Regions from separate parts of the Mycobacterium sp. 134 genome, predicted to be linked through region 2. Evidence: riboswitches for the same ligand, from Rfam matches in the RefSeq annotation. Region 2 holds a riboswitch; the other holds the start of a gene.
The links. Region 2 has a riboswitch for cobalamin ahead of ACNQVK_RS15810 (ABC transporter substrate-binding protein). Riboswitches for the same ligand answer to the same signal wherever they lie in the genome.
Positions count from the first base shown of each region.

Region 1: another riboswitch for cobalamin. It lies ahead of metE (5-methyltetrahydropteroyltriglutamate--homocysteine S-methyltransferase); the one in region 2 lies ahead of ACNQVK_RS15810 (ABC transporter substrate-binding protein).

Region 1 covers NZ_JBLVUN010000008.1:2,121,328-2,128,438, reverse strand. Annotated here, with positions in the region: gene ACNQVK_RS15030 (LLM class flavin-dependent oxidoreductase) at 1-816, opposite strand, end outside; gene ACNQVK_RS15025 (GntR family transcriptional regulator) at 886-1,539, shown strand; gene metE (5-methyltetrahydropteroyltriglutamate--homocysteine S-methyltransferase) at 1,549-3,822, opposite strand; cobalamin riboswitch at 3,948-4,152, opposite strand; gene ACNQVK_RS15015 (sensor domain-containing protein) at 4,230-4,904, opposite strand; gene ACNQVK_RS15010 (hypothetical protein) at 5,022-5,543, opposite strand; gene ACNQVK_RS15005 (MspA family porin) at 6,037-6,732, shown strand; gene ACNQVK_RS15000 (MspA family porin) at 6,824-7,111, shown strand, end outside.
Region 2 covers NZ_JBLVUN010000008.1:2,296,233-2,303,343, reverse strand. Annotated here, with positions in the region: gene ACNQVK_RS15825 (ABC transporter ATP-binding protein) at 1-225, opposite strand, end outside; gene ACNQVK_RS15820 (FecCD family ABC transporter permease) at 222-1,247, opposite strand; gene ACNQVK_RS15815 (ABC transporter substrate-binding protein) at 1,244-2,245, opposite strand; gene ACNQVK_RS15810 (ABC transporter substrate-binding protein) at 2,263-3,261, opposite strand; cobalamin riboswitch at 3,342-3,474, opposite strand; gene ACNQVK_RS15805 (GNAT family N-acetyltransferase) at 3,491-4,117, opposite strand; gene ACNQVK_RS15800 (CBS domain-containing protein) at 4,161-4,592, opposite strand; gene ACNQVK_RS15795 (ribonuclease Z) at 4,697-5,557, shown strand; gene ACNQVK_RS15790 (LLM class flavin-dependent oxidoreductase) at 5,524-6,405, opposite strand; gene ACNQVK_RS15785 (hypothetical protein) at 6,402-7,103, opposite strand.

The DNA.
Region 1 (7,111 bases), 170 kb from region 2:
TCCCGGGTCCCGGCCCGAGTCGGCGATGCGCTGCTTCTGATCGCTGTAGTGCGAACGCGCCACGTCGATGCCTGGATCGCCGGTAAAGATGAGATCGGCCCAGCGCGAGGCGAATTCACGGCCCCGCCCCGACGACCCGGCTTGGAGAATGACCGGGCGGCCCTGCGGCGTTCGCGGGACCGTCAACGGTCCGCGGGCAGAAAAGTACTGACCGACGTGACCGAGCTCGTGCACCTTGGCGGGGTCCGCGTAGCGACCCGAAACCCGATTGTGCTCGATCGCGCCGTCCTCCCAGGTGTCCCAGAGTCCCGCGACAACATCGAGAAACTCGTCGGCACGGTCGTACCGCTCGTCGTGGCCGAGGTGGGTGTCGAGGCCGAAATTCTGCGCTTCACTGTCATTGACGGAAGTGACCACGTTCCAGGCCGCACGCCCGCGGGACAGGTGGTCGAGCGTCGCAAAAGTCCGGGCGACGTGGAACGGGGCGTAGTACGTGGTCGAGTAGGTGGCGCCGAGCCCGATATGCGAAGTGGTCTGCGCGAGCACGCCGAGCACGACACTCAAATCCAATTTGACCGGGCGCGCGCCGTAGCGGACCGCCTCGGCGACCGAGCCTCCGTAGATGCCGGGCATTGCCAAACGGTCGTCGAAGAACATCAGGTCGAAACAGCCCTCTTCGAGCTGGCGGCCGAGCTTCGCATAGTACGACGCGTCGAGGTAACCGTGTTCGGTCGCTGGGTGACGCCACGAGCCGGCGTACACCGAAGTGCTTCCTGCCTGCATGAACGCCACGAGTGCCATCTGATCGGTACGCATGATCGGGAATCTAACATCTGATATATCAGATATCAAGGATGGTGTGCGTCATATCGGTACGCTGCACGGATGGCCTCGCTCGACATCTCCGGCACGGTGCGCGAACGCGCGGCCCGTGAACTGCGCGACCGGATCATCACCGGCACCTTGGCGCCCGGAACACGCATCGATCTCGACGCCATCACCGAAGAGTTCGCGACCAGCCGCACCCCGGTACGCGAGGCGCTGCTGGAGCTGTCGTTCGAAGGGCTGGTGCGCGTCGCCCCACGCAGCGGGATCACCGTGATCGGCGTCAACTCCGAGGACGTCACCGACAGCTTCACCATCCTCGGCGTGCTCACCGGCCAGGCCGCTGCCTGGGCCGCCCAGCGAGTCAAGCCCGACGAGCTCGCCCGACTACGCGAACTGGCGGCCGACGTCGCCCGCCGCTCGGGCGACGACACCATCGGCGAGGCCAACTGGCTGTTCCACCAAGAGATTCACCGTGCGGCGCACTCCCCACGGCTGCTGACCCAGATCCGGCAGGCGGCGCGAGTGGTGCCGTCAAACTTCTTGACGGTGTTTCCCGAGCATGAGAAGCACTCTCTGGACGAACATGAAGAGCTGCTCGACGCCTTGGAGGCCAAGGACGCCGAGGCTGCCCGCGCCATCGCCGAGCGCCACGTCCTGGAGGCCGGGCGCTCGTTGGCGGCCTGGCTAGAAGCTCAGGCCGCCACGAGCTGACCCGGTCCCCTATCCCGCGCGCACCTTCGCGGTGGCGGTGACCAGGTGCTTGAGCGACTCGGTTACCTCGTCGGTGGTCCGGGTCTTCAAGCCGCAGTCGGGATTCACCCAGAGCCGTTCGGCGGGAACCGCTTTGAGTGCCTCACGCAGCGACGCGGTGATCTCCTCGACGCCGGGCACCCGCGGCGAGTGGATGTCGTACACACCCGGGCCGACGCTGTTGGAGAAGCCGATGCTGTTGAGATCATCGAGCACCTCCATGTGCGAACGGGCCGCCTCGATCGAGGTGACGTCGGCATCCAGGTCGGCGATCGCTCCGATCACTTCACCGAACTCCGAATAGCACAGGTGGGTGTGGATCTGGGTGGAGTCAGCGACACCCGAGGTGGACAGCCGGAACGCGTCGACCGCCCAACGCAAGTACGCCTCTTTGTCTTTCGAGCGCAGCGGCAGCAGCTCGCGTAGCGCGGGCTCGTCGACCTGGATGATCGCGATGCCTGCCGACTGCAGATCCACGGTCTCGTCCCGGATCGCCAGGGCGACCTGGTTGGCAGTGTCGGCCAACGGCTGGTCATCGCGCACGAAGGACCAGGCCAGGATGGTGACAGGACCGGTCAGCATCCCCTTGACCGGCTTGTCGGTCAAGGACTGCGCGTAGATCGCCCAGTCGACCGTCATCGGCTGCTGGCGGGTGACGTCACCGAAGAGCACCGGCGGACGCACGCAACGGCTGCCGTACGACTGGACCCAGCCGTTCTTGGTGGCGAAGAAACCATCGAGCTGCTCGGCGAAGTACTGCACCATGTCGTTGCGCTCCGGCTCGCCGTGCACCAGCACGTCCAACCCCAGTTGCTCCTGCAGCCGGATAACCGATTCGACCTCGGCCTTCATCCGGTTGTCGTACTCAGCCTCGTCGATCTCGCCGGCCACCAGCGCGGCTCGTGCCTTGCGGATGTCGACGGTCTGCGGGAACGAGCCGATAGTGGTGGTCGGCAGCGACGGCAGGTTCAGTCGGGCATCTTGAGCCTTACGACGTTCGCTAGCGGCACCTCGGCTGATACCACCGGCCAGGACTGATTCCAGCCGAGCCCGGACGCTGTCGTTGTGAAGCCGGGGATCCCGCGCCCGCGACGCGGCCGCGAGGTTGGACGACTCGATCTCTGCGGCGACCTTTTCCCGGCCGTCGCGGAGTGCTACCGCAAGCGTGGCGACCTCGAAAACCTTCTCGGCACCGAAGGCCAACCAGCTGCGCAGCGCGTCATCGAGGCCATCTTCCGGATCGAGCGAGTACGGCACGTGCAGGGTCGAGCACGACGTCGACACAGCAACCGCCTTGGCGCTTCCGAGCAGCGTCGTCAGGGTGCCGAGCGCGCTTTCGAGATCGGTACGCCAGATATTGCGCCCGTCGACCACGCCCGCTACCAGCAGCTTGCCCTTCAGCTCGGGGACAGCTGCCAGTGCCTTGGCAGCGCCGGCCACCAAATCCACGCCAATTGCCTCAACCGGGGTACGGGCCAAGGCCGGCAACGCATCCGTGAGCTCACCGAAATAGGTTGCAACGAAGATGGCGGGGCGCTTTGCCAGCGCACCGAGCCGCGCGTAGGTACGCTCGGCCAGCTCCGCGGCATTGTCGAGCGCGTCTGTCACCAGCACCGGCTCGTCGAGCTGGACCCAGTCCACACCCTTCTCGGCCAGCGCTTCCAGTAGCTCGGCGTACACGCCGACGAGAGCGTCCAACCGGGAAATGGGTGCGTCAGCACCGTCGACTGCCTTGGACAACGCCAAGAAAGTTACCGGGCCGACAATCACCGGACGCGCCGAGACCCCTTGCGCGCGTGCCTCTTCGAGTTCACCGAGCACCTTGGCCGGATTCAGCGCGAAGGTGGTGTCCGGTCCGATCTCCGGCACGATGTAGTGGTAGTTGGTATCGAACCACTTGGTCATCTCCAAGGGCGGGATCTCGTCATTCCCGCGTGCCGCAGCGAAGTAGCGGTCGAGATCATCGGCGACGCCGTGGACTCGGTCCGGCAGACCACCGACGAGAACCGCGGTATCGAGCATCTGGTCGTAGTAGGAGAAGGTGTTGACCGGGACCGAGTCCAGTCCGGCCGCGACCAGCGATGCCCAGGTGTCGCGACGCAGGGTGGCGGCCACGGATTCGAGTTCTGCCCGGTCGATACGACCCGACCAGTACTTCTCGACGGCGCGCTTGAGTTCGCGGTTCGGCCCGATTCGGGGCGACCCGAGAATGGTGGCGGTGAAGGGTGCTGCGGTTGTGCTCATGACGACGTCCTTCAACATGCGGGGATGGCCACCGCCAGGAGACATCGAACCGAACGCAGCCACCCGCCACGAGTGAACCACTTTCGGCCACTGCCCATTCCGCGAGGCGATGAACCACCGGACGCGGCGCGCCCGGTACGGCTGGCAGGTCTTCGGACTCACAGGCACGCACGGAAACCGTGCACCTACTGGCCGTCGCTTCCCAGCCACAGTTCCCTGCGTGCCAGTGCTGATGACGGCGGTCGTTCCTGCATACCGCTGCGGGACAGTCCCGGATTCTCACCGGGTTCCCTCTCGCGTCGCATCTCAATCAGCATGCGGCGCTCGATGTCGGCACCGCAAACACCCCGGTACCGACAGACCAGCTGCGGGGCTCAGAGTACCCGCAGCGCCCCGGCGGGTACCGGTCAGCGCGGCATCGCAGCCTTGATCTTGTCCACCACATCGGCAGCCTGGGTCACCGACGAACCCGCGGGCTTACATGCCTGGATGTCCATGACGAGGTTGGCGGCCACGGCGAGGGCGCGCTGGCACGTCCGGGTCTGATCCCCTTTGGTGCGGGTGAAGGGCAGGATCAGCTCGTCGTCGGTCTTGGTGAGTTCGCCGCTCTTCCACTTGGGCAACGGTTCACCGTTGAGCGTGATGTTCACATTGTGGTCAGTGCACTTCGACCAGCGTTCCGCCGACTGACCGAGAAAGTCCTTGGCGTCCTGAGTCGACGGGAAGATCACCGCCGACTGCACCACCAGGTTGTCCCAATCGTCGTTGTCCGGCGAACGAAGCAGTACCTGGCGCATGGCGGTCCAGTGGTCTCCATAGATGGCGGACTCGTTCACCTGCCAGGCACCGAGGCAGTTCAGATTGGGCAGCAGGTTGCGGTGGTCGCTCATCTCGGTGACCGCAGGATGTGCCGTCATCCCTTCGGTCCCCATCACGGCATTGATCTCATCGGCGCTGAGCAGCAGCCCCTCGAGCGCCGACTTGGGTACCTCTTTCGGCGGACCCTGGGGTTTGTCACCGTTGCCGGCACAACTGGTGACCAGCAGCACGAGCATGAGCAACGAAATCGCAAGCCGGATCACGGCAATCCTTTACTGACGGCACGGTTGGCCGCGCATTTGGGTGGGTGAGTATCCGAGGTCGTGAATGCCGGTGCGCCCCGCCAGAACCTGATCAGGACAACGTGATCGAGTTCGCCGTCAGGCGTGGGTTCCCGCGGCGGCGCAGGCCATCTGCGCGTTGGTGGCATCGGTGTTGAGCTGGGAGGCCGTGTCATTGAGGGATTGACCACCGGTGCGCAGCCCCATCTTGAGGAGCAGCTTGGTGGCGCCGAAGGACCAGGACCGCATCGGGTTGGCGATGTCCGGGGAGAGCCCAGGTGTTCCTGCAGCGCTCATCGCCGAGGCGGCGGCTTCGCGCAGTGCGGTCCGGCCACTGGTGTTGGTCGTACTGATGGTCGGATCGCCGTAGTCGGGACGCTCCACGCCTTCGATCGAATCCGCGAAATCACCGTAGAACGTGGAAGCCGAATCGAGCGCGTTGGCGAACGTCGAGCAGGCCGTAACCGCAGGCACGCCAGGGTCATCCGTGGTCGCGACCGGCACCGATACCGGACCTGGGGCCGGCACACCGGCTGCCACCGGAGGTAACTCGGGAGCCACGGGCGCCGCCGGTCCCGGAACACCCGTCTCCTCGCCCGGTTCCGCGGCTGCCGCAGGCATGGCAGCGAACGCGATGCTGAATGCGATGAGTAGCGATGCAAACCCTCGCTCGTACACCTGAGACGACCTCAACGATTCCTCCGTCAGTCGGTAGCAGTTCGGCGCCGGGCGCCCACGGTTGACCTCCACGCCGCATCGACGCGTCACCCATACCCCCCGGATGCCCCTCACGGTCGGTGGTTGACATGTCCAAAAGGTGAACAACCGGCCAACCGGCTCCCTCCAAGCGTCGTCCATTGCGTGCCGCCAGCTGCCTTCCTTTCCTCATATATGTAATGCGCTGCGGCGCATGCTGTTTCCCAGCGACCTCACAGGTTCCAGGATTCCAGCTGGACGGGAATGCGGCGGCAACTGTTGGGTCGTTGTTCACCGTTTCGAAACGCGACCGGTTAATGATTCGTCGCGACAGATTCCTTGGGCCCTATGGCTTCTGACGACCACGGCGCGTCGCAGAACGGCAGGGCCCAGAACCACGAGAGGCGCAAGTTCACGCATGTTGAGTCGTTTTGCCACGCTGGCTGCAGTCTGCATGTTGGCCCCTGTAGCGATTGCGCCCCTCGCGTCGGCGGATCCCCCGCCCCCGCCGGACCCGGCCGCCCCCGTCGCTGCACCCGCCCCGCCGCCGGTGGACACCGGCGCTGTTCCGTCCTCGGCACCAGGTGTGCTGGACACCCCGGATGGCTGGCACGTCACCGTTGTCGGCTCCAATGAGACCCTGCTTCCGGTGGCACCACTGACCACCGCGGTGTCCTCACGCGAATACCTCGTCGGAGGGACCTTCACCGGAAAGGTCTCCGGTGGCGGTAAGACGAAGCTGACCGGTGGATCGCTGGAAGCCGGCGCCCAGATCGGCTGTGGAATCATCACGGACGAAACGGAAATCAACCCCGGCATCAGCTTCACGCCCGGCTTGAGAATTCCGTTCACCGGCGCCGCGAGCGACGTCAGCGGTGGTACCGGTATCAGCTTGCAGGGCAAGGTGTACCTCAAGCCGGGCACGGTCACCATCGTCCCGATCGACAAGAAGTCGTTCAAGGGATCGGGTACCCGCGTGACCGTCACGGGCGTCCGCATCAAGTTCGATCAGTGCGCCGGTCAGTCGTTCATTCGCACGTACGCGACTCTGACCAGCTCCACCGACAACACCGATGACGTCATCACCTATCTCGGTGTTACCAAGGCCGTCTGACCGCGGCCCGGACACGACACTGACCATCAATCGCTCTGATCACGACGCCGATCCCTCGGATTCGAAACTTACGAGAGGCACAAGTTCCCGCATGTTGAATCGTTTCGCCACTCTGGCCGCTGTTTGCATGTTGGCCCCGGTTGCGTTGGCGCCGTTGGCATCTGCTGACCCGCCACCACCGCCAGACCCCGCGGCACCGGCCGTTGATGCCGGCCCCCCGCCGGACAACGGACTCGTCGCATCGGCGGAGCCGGGCGTTGTCACGACCCCGGACGGGTGGAAGCTCACCGTCGCCGCGAAGGACGAGAGCCAGCTGCCGGTGGCACCGCTGACCACCGCCGCATCGTCTCGCGAATACCTCGTGGCAGGCACCTTCACC
Region 2 (7,111 bases):
TGCCACCGCCCGCCGCGACATCGTGTGCAGCTCACGACCGTCGAGCTGCACAGATCCGGAATCAGGCCGGTCGATTCCGGCCAGCAGCCGCAGCAGCGAAGACTTGCCGGATCCGTTGGGGCCCAACAGTCCGACTGTGCTGCCCGGAACCGGGTCGACGGTGACACCGTCGAGGACGACCCGCCCCGAACGGGTCCAGCACACCTCTACCGCGCGCAGGCTCATCGGCGTATCCCTCTGCGCCGCAACAGGATCAACGCGAACGCGGGGACGCCGAGCAGTGCGGTGACCACCCCGGTCGGCAATTCCTGTGGGGCGAAGACGGTCCGGGCCAGGGTGTCGACCCACACCATGAAGACCGCGCCGAGGATCACCGCGGTCGGCAACAGGCGCCGATGGCCGGGCCCGACGACGAAACGCGCGGCGTGCGGCAGTACCAGCCCGACGAATCCGATCGCCCCGGCCGCACTGACCAGGGCCGCCGTGACCAACGCGGTCATGACCAACAGCACGACGCGTGCCCGGGCCACCGCGACGCCCAGCGTCGCGGCCGCATCCTGACCGAAGGCGAAGGCGTCGAGGGTGCGCGCATAGGCCAGGCATACCGCCAGCCCGACGCCGACGACGACTGCGCAGGTGAGGACATCGGACCAGGACACCCCGGCCAGCGACCCCAACAGCCAGAACAGCACTCCCCTGGTCTGTTCGGCGTCGGCCGACGACAACACGATGAAGGACGTCAGCGCCGAGAACAACTGCGTGCCGGCCACTCCGGCCAGTACCACCCGGTCGGTCCCGCCGCCGGCCGCGTAGGCGAGCAGCAGCACCACGGCGAACGACAGCACCGCGCCGGCGAAGGCGCCGCCGGACAAGGTCAGCGTGCCCGCGCCGACGCCGAGCACCGCGACCAGCACCGCCCCCGTGGAGGCACCCGAGGAGACCCCCAGCACGAACGGATCGGCCAGCGGATTGCGTAGCAGCGACTGCAGTATCGCCCCGCACAGCGCCAGCCCGGCTCCACAGATGGCCGCCAGGACGACTCTCGGCAGGCGCAGTTGCCAGACGATGCTCTCCTGAAGCCGGGTCGCCCCCGAGGGCCCCGCGCCGAGACGGTCGCCGACGATGCGGTAGACGTCGCCCACCGACAGCGCGGCGGGCCCGATGGTGATGGCCACCGCGGCCGAGAACACCAGAAGGACAAGGCCGGCGGCCCACAATCCGCCGAGCCATCCGCTACGCCGACTCACCGCGGTGAGCCGAAACCGAGCTCGGCCAGGCCCTTCGCCACCTTCTCGGCGCCGTCCACGGTGCGGATCGACGGGTTCAGATCGGCCCCGTTCACCACGATGTAGCGGCGGTGCTTGACGGCGGTCAGCCCCTTGGTGAGCGGATTCGATTCCAGGAACTCGACTTTGGTCTCCAGTGCGTCACCGTCGATCGTGCGGCGGCTCAGGTCACCCAGCACCAGCACATCCGGGTCGCGGTCGGCCACGCTCTCCCAACTCACCTGCGGCCATTCATCGGTGGTGTCGGCGAACACGTTGCGCGCCCCGACGGTCCCGGCGATCACCCCCGGGGATCCGCAGCAGCCGGCGAAGTAGGGGGCGCGAACATCGGAGAACCAGAACGCCAGGTCGACGCCGGTGAGAGCCTCCGCGGCCGCGTCCATCCGCCCGCGTAACTCCGCGATGAGCCGATCGCCGCGTTCGATGACACCGAATATCGTCGCCAGGTCACGGATTTCGGTGTAGACGGCATCCATGCTGAACGGAGTGCTGCGCGCGCCGTCGCCGTTGACCGAGGTCTTGCCCTCGCAGTCGCTCGGCGCCAGATAGGTCGGCACGCCCAGCTGTGCGAACTGGTCCCGGTCGGCGACACCGCCGGGCCCCAGGGTGCCGCCGAAAGACGCCGACACGAAATCGGGTTCGGTGTCCAGCACCGTCTCCAGCGATGGCTTGTTCACCGCCAGCCGTGGCACCCGGGCATTCTCGGCTTCCAGGCCGGGACGGACCGGGTCCGTCCACGTCGCGGTGCCGACCATGCGGTCCGCCAAGCCCAGCGAGAGCAGGATCTCGGTGGAGCCCTGGTTCAACGACACCGCCCGCCGCGGCGGTGCATCGATCACCACCTGCCTGCCGCAATTCACCACTGTCAGCGGGTATCCGGGCGCCGCCCCGGGAGGCGCTGCCGGATCGGTGGCCTGGCCACAGGCGGCCATCAGCAGCGCGCCCATTACTCCGGCCATCAGCCGGACCCGTCCCGTCACCCGGCCAGCCCGAACGCCCTGAAACCGGCGGCCAGCTTCTCCAGGGCATCGATCTCGCGGATGCCGGGGTCCAGTTCGGATCCGGACAGTACGACATAGCGCTTGTCGCGCACCGCGGTCATGTTCCTGGTCACCGGATTCGATTCCAGGAACTTCACTTTCGCATCCAGGGCGTCCCCGTCGACGCGTCGTCGATTGAGGTCGGCCAGCACCAGCACGTCGGGGTCGCGATCGGCCAGGGCCTCCCAGCTGACCTCCGGCCAGTCCTCGTGGGTATCGGCGAAGACATTGGTGACGCCGAGCTCGGTGGCGTACAGCCCAGGCGCCGAGCAGCAGCCGGCCAGGTACGGCGTCCGTAGCCCCGAGAACCAGAACGCGACGCTGGTATCCGGCTGGGTGATCGACGGTGCGTCGTCCAGCCGCCGGGTGAGCCGATCGATCAGGTCGCGGCCGCGCTCCTGCACATCGAAGATCTGGGCCAGCTCGGTGATTTCCCGAAACAACGTGTCCAGTGCCAGCGGTTGGGTGCGGGTTACGGTCTCACCCTCGACTTTCGCCCCGGTGCACACCGAAGGCGATTGATACGTCGGGATGCCCAGCTGGGCGAACTTTGAGCGGTCGGCAACCACCGCGGAAGTAAAGGTGTGAGCGCTGGCCGAGGTCACCAGGTCCGGCTCGACATCGAGCACCGTCTCCAGCCCCGGGTCGTTGTCCGCCAGCCGGGGCACGGTGGCATTGTCGGCCGCGAGCTCGGGCAGCACAGGATCAAACCAGGTCGACGTGCCGACCATGCGATCGGCCAGACCGAGCGCCAGCAAGATCTCGGTCGAGGACTGGTACAGCGACACCGCCCGCTGCGGCGGTCCGTCGAAAGTGACGGTCACGCCGCAGTTCTCGATCGTGAGCGGATAGCTGGTCGGGCCCGCGGCAGGCTCGGCGGCGGGGTTGTCGGCGCCAGAATCTCGATGTCCGCAAGCCACCGTGAGCGACAACATCACAGACAACAGGGACAACAGTGCGGTCAGTACACGCACGGCCAAGACTTCCTTTGATCCAGGGCCCGGTCGCGGAGCCGTCAACGGTCGTTCCCGGCCACAGGTAGTCGGACTCGAGGCGGTGCCTCATACCGTTGCGCGTCAGTTCCGGCTTTTCACCGGATTCCCCTGTTGGTCGGCCTTCGCACTCTAACAGCCACGATGCGCCGGCGATTGCCCTCGCGGCCGGCTACCGCGGCGCCCGCCACATCGGCGTCATGGTGGGTCCGCCGTCGGGCAGCACGATCTCGCCGGTGACCTCGAACCCGAAACGCATGTAGTAAGGGACGTTGTCGGGGTTGCTCGACTCCAGGTAGGCGGGTGCATGTTCGGCGTCCACCCGGTCGAGGCGCGATTGCATCAGGGCGTGCCCGAAACCGCCGCCGCGTACCGCGGGGTCACTGCCGATCACTGCCAGATACCAATGCGGTTCCTCGGGGTGCTGCTTCTTCATCAGCTCGACGACCTGCTGGCCGCGCCTCATGGTGCTGCCGAAGGCCAGCACCATCGTGGGCAGCATGCGCAGTTCTTCGCCCGGCGTCTGTTTCCAGCGGCCCGGGCCGTCCCACAACGCCGCCGCGCCGATCTCGCCGTCCCGGACGGCCACCTCGGCACCACCCCCGGCGAGAAAATGGTGGCGCGTGATCGCCGCGAACAGCCGCGGCAGGCCCTTGGCGCGACGGGTGTCGTCAGCCAGGAGCCACGACATCACCGGGTCATTATGGAAGGCCCGGCCCAGGACCGCGGCGAGCCGCTTCACGTCAGACTTGTTCGGGGGACGGACATCGACGGCAGCCACCAACCCACCATCGCACATGCCTCACACCGATTTCGCGTGAGAGACCCTCGTCTCGACGCGATCAACGGCCTTGGGTGATGTAGGCCTGCAGCTGTTCCTGCTCAGCCTCGAGTTCTTCCATCCGGGTCTTGACGATGTCACCGATGCTGACGATGCCGGCCAGCCGGCCACCGTCGAACACCGGGATGTGGCGCACCCGGTTCTCGGTCATCAGCGCACTCAGGTGATCCACGGTGTCGCGCGGCGTACAGGTCGCCACCACCGTGGTCATGATCTCCGACACCGGCTGCGCCAACAGGCTGCTGCCTCGTTCGTGCAGCTTGCGCACCACATCACGCTCGGAGACGATCCCGGCCAGTCCACCAGGCCCCATCACCACCATGGCACCGATGTTCAGCTCGGTCAGCCCGGCCAGCAACTCTGTCACCGTGGTCTCCGGCGAAATCGTCACCACCGCCGTGCCCTTGTTTTTCAGCACGTCCGCGATTCGCATCGGCAGCCTCCGATCGTGATCCACCTCACACCAGGCTAGGTCGGTGTCGGCCAGTAAGAAAGAAGCCACGCCCGTTTGGCCCGGGACGGAGTAGGAATGGGGCCATGATCGAGGTCACGCTGCTCGGCACCGGTAGCCCGATCCCTGATCCGGAGCGGGCCGGACCGTCAACCCTGGCGCGCGCGGGCGACCAGATGTTTCTGATCGACTGTGGCCGGGGCGTGCTGCAGCGCCTGGCCGCCGTCGGCTCGGGCGCCAACCAGCTCAGCGCGCTACTGCTGACCCATCTGCACAGCGATCACATCGCGGATCTTGGCGACGTGATCATCACCCGCTGGGTCAGTACGTTCACCCCGGAGGCAGCTCCCCTGCCGATCATCGGTCCGCCGGGAACCGCCGAGGTGGTCGACGCGACGCTGCGGGCATTCGGACACGACATCGGCTACCGCATCGCCCACCACGCAGACCTCACCGGCCCACCGCGAGTCGAGGTCCACGAATGCACCGACGGGGCGGTATGGGATCACAGCGGTGTGCAGATCCGGGTGGCCCCCACCGACCACCGGCCCGTGACGCCGACCATCGCCTTCCGGATCGAACACGGCGGAGCCTCGGTCGTGGCGGCCGGCGACACCGTGCCGTGTCCCAGCCTGGACGCCCTGGCCGCCGGCGCAGGAGCCTTGGTGCACACGGTGATTCGTAAGGATCTGATCGAACTGCTTCCACCGCAACGGATCCGCGACATCTGCGACTATCACTCCTCGGTGCAGGAGGCGGCGGCCACCGCCACCCGCGCCGGCGTCGGCATCCTGATCCTCACTCACTACGTGCCCGGCATCGCCGCAGGCACCGAGGACGACTGGCGCGCACTGGCCGCATCAGAGTTCGACCGCCAGATCGAGCTCGGCGACGACCTGCACCGGGTCGAGGTTCACCCCGGAGTGTGCACCAAACCGGCCACCTGATCGGCGGCGGCGGCCACCACGTCCAGATCGTCAGGTGCCCAAGGACGGCCGCGCACGATGAGGACGACGTGCTGCAATCCGTACCCACCCAGCTCCCCGCACCGAGCTGCGAGTTCATCGGCCGACTCGCCCTCCCGCAGGGCGGTCGTGATGGTGCGTTCCACCGCGCCGGCGGGCCGGCCCACCTCGGCGCAGTGTCGGTCGAGCACCGCAAGCCAGGTCCTGATGGTTCGACCACCGTCGGGAACGTCGAACACGTTGCAGGCGTCGGCGTACTCGGCAACCAGTCGCAGTGTCCTCCTCGCACCCGTACCGCCGATGAGGATCGGCGGCCGCGGGCGTGTCGCCGGAACGGGCGAGCCGACCGGACGATCCAGCCGCACATGCGTCCCGAGGAATGGGGTCTCGTCGCCACGCCACATCTGGGCGGCCTGCCGCAGCAGCTCAGCGAGGCGCTCGAATCGCTCGGCGGCGCCGGGCAGGAACAAGCCCATGGCGGCAGCTTCTTCGGCGCTGTATCCGGCGCCCACGCCGAACCAGGCACGGCCGTCGGAGAGCACGTCGAGCGTCGTGACCGCCTTGACCAGCAGCGCCGGGGCCCGGTAGGTCGCCGCACTCACCATGGCGCCGAGCCGCAACCGGCTCGTCGCCGCAGCGAGGAATCCGAGCACCGTGTACGCCTCGAGCATCGGCTCATCAGTCCGACTGGCGGGGTCGACCTGCATCAGATGGTCGGGCACCCAAAGGGTGTCGACCACGCTGCCATCGAGACGGCGAGCGATCAATTCCAGGTGATCACGGGTACGCGACTGCCACGAGTAGTTCGTCGCGCTGACACTGATCTTCATTGCGCGCCCCGATTGCGGCGACGCAGCGGCAGCATGGCGCCGGCGACGATGAGCCAGATCAGCCCACTGAACCGGGCGACCGGAAGCAGCACCGAGAAACCCCAGTGCAGCATCGTCAGGAAACTCAGCTCAGCGATCGCCGCGATCAGCAGCCCGGCCCAGGCCACCGGCCGGGGCAGCAGGCCAAGAATGAGACCCGGCACCGCCACCCCGGCCACCAGCAGCCCGAGTGCCACGACATGCCCGGGCCCGCCGGTGAGGAACACCAGGTAGTACAGCGCGTGAACCAGCGTCGGATCCACCACGAGTTCGGGCCGCGACAGCGCCCAGGCGATCAGCCCCGACAGCCCGATGCCTGCGGCGGCCAGGGTGCCGCCGACCAGGGCGATCGTCGCTCCGGGCGCGGTGACGCCCAGCTGGCGCAGTCGCGAACTCACCGTTGCCGCATAGATCGCCAATGGCACCGACGATGCGAAAGTCCCTGCGGCGACCGCCTGCACGGCCACCGAATGGTCCCGAACGTAGGCCAGCACGGTCGCGGTGGCTGCGTAGGGCATCGGCATCACCCCGGCGAGCGCGACACCGACGATCAATCCGGTCAGCAACAGCACGAGCGAAATCGCCGCGAGCGCTGCCAGTGGGGGCCCAGACTGCTGCGGGCGTCGGGCCCCAATAGATTCTCCGGTGAAATCATTCATGCCTTGAA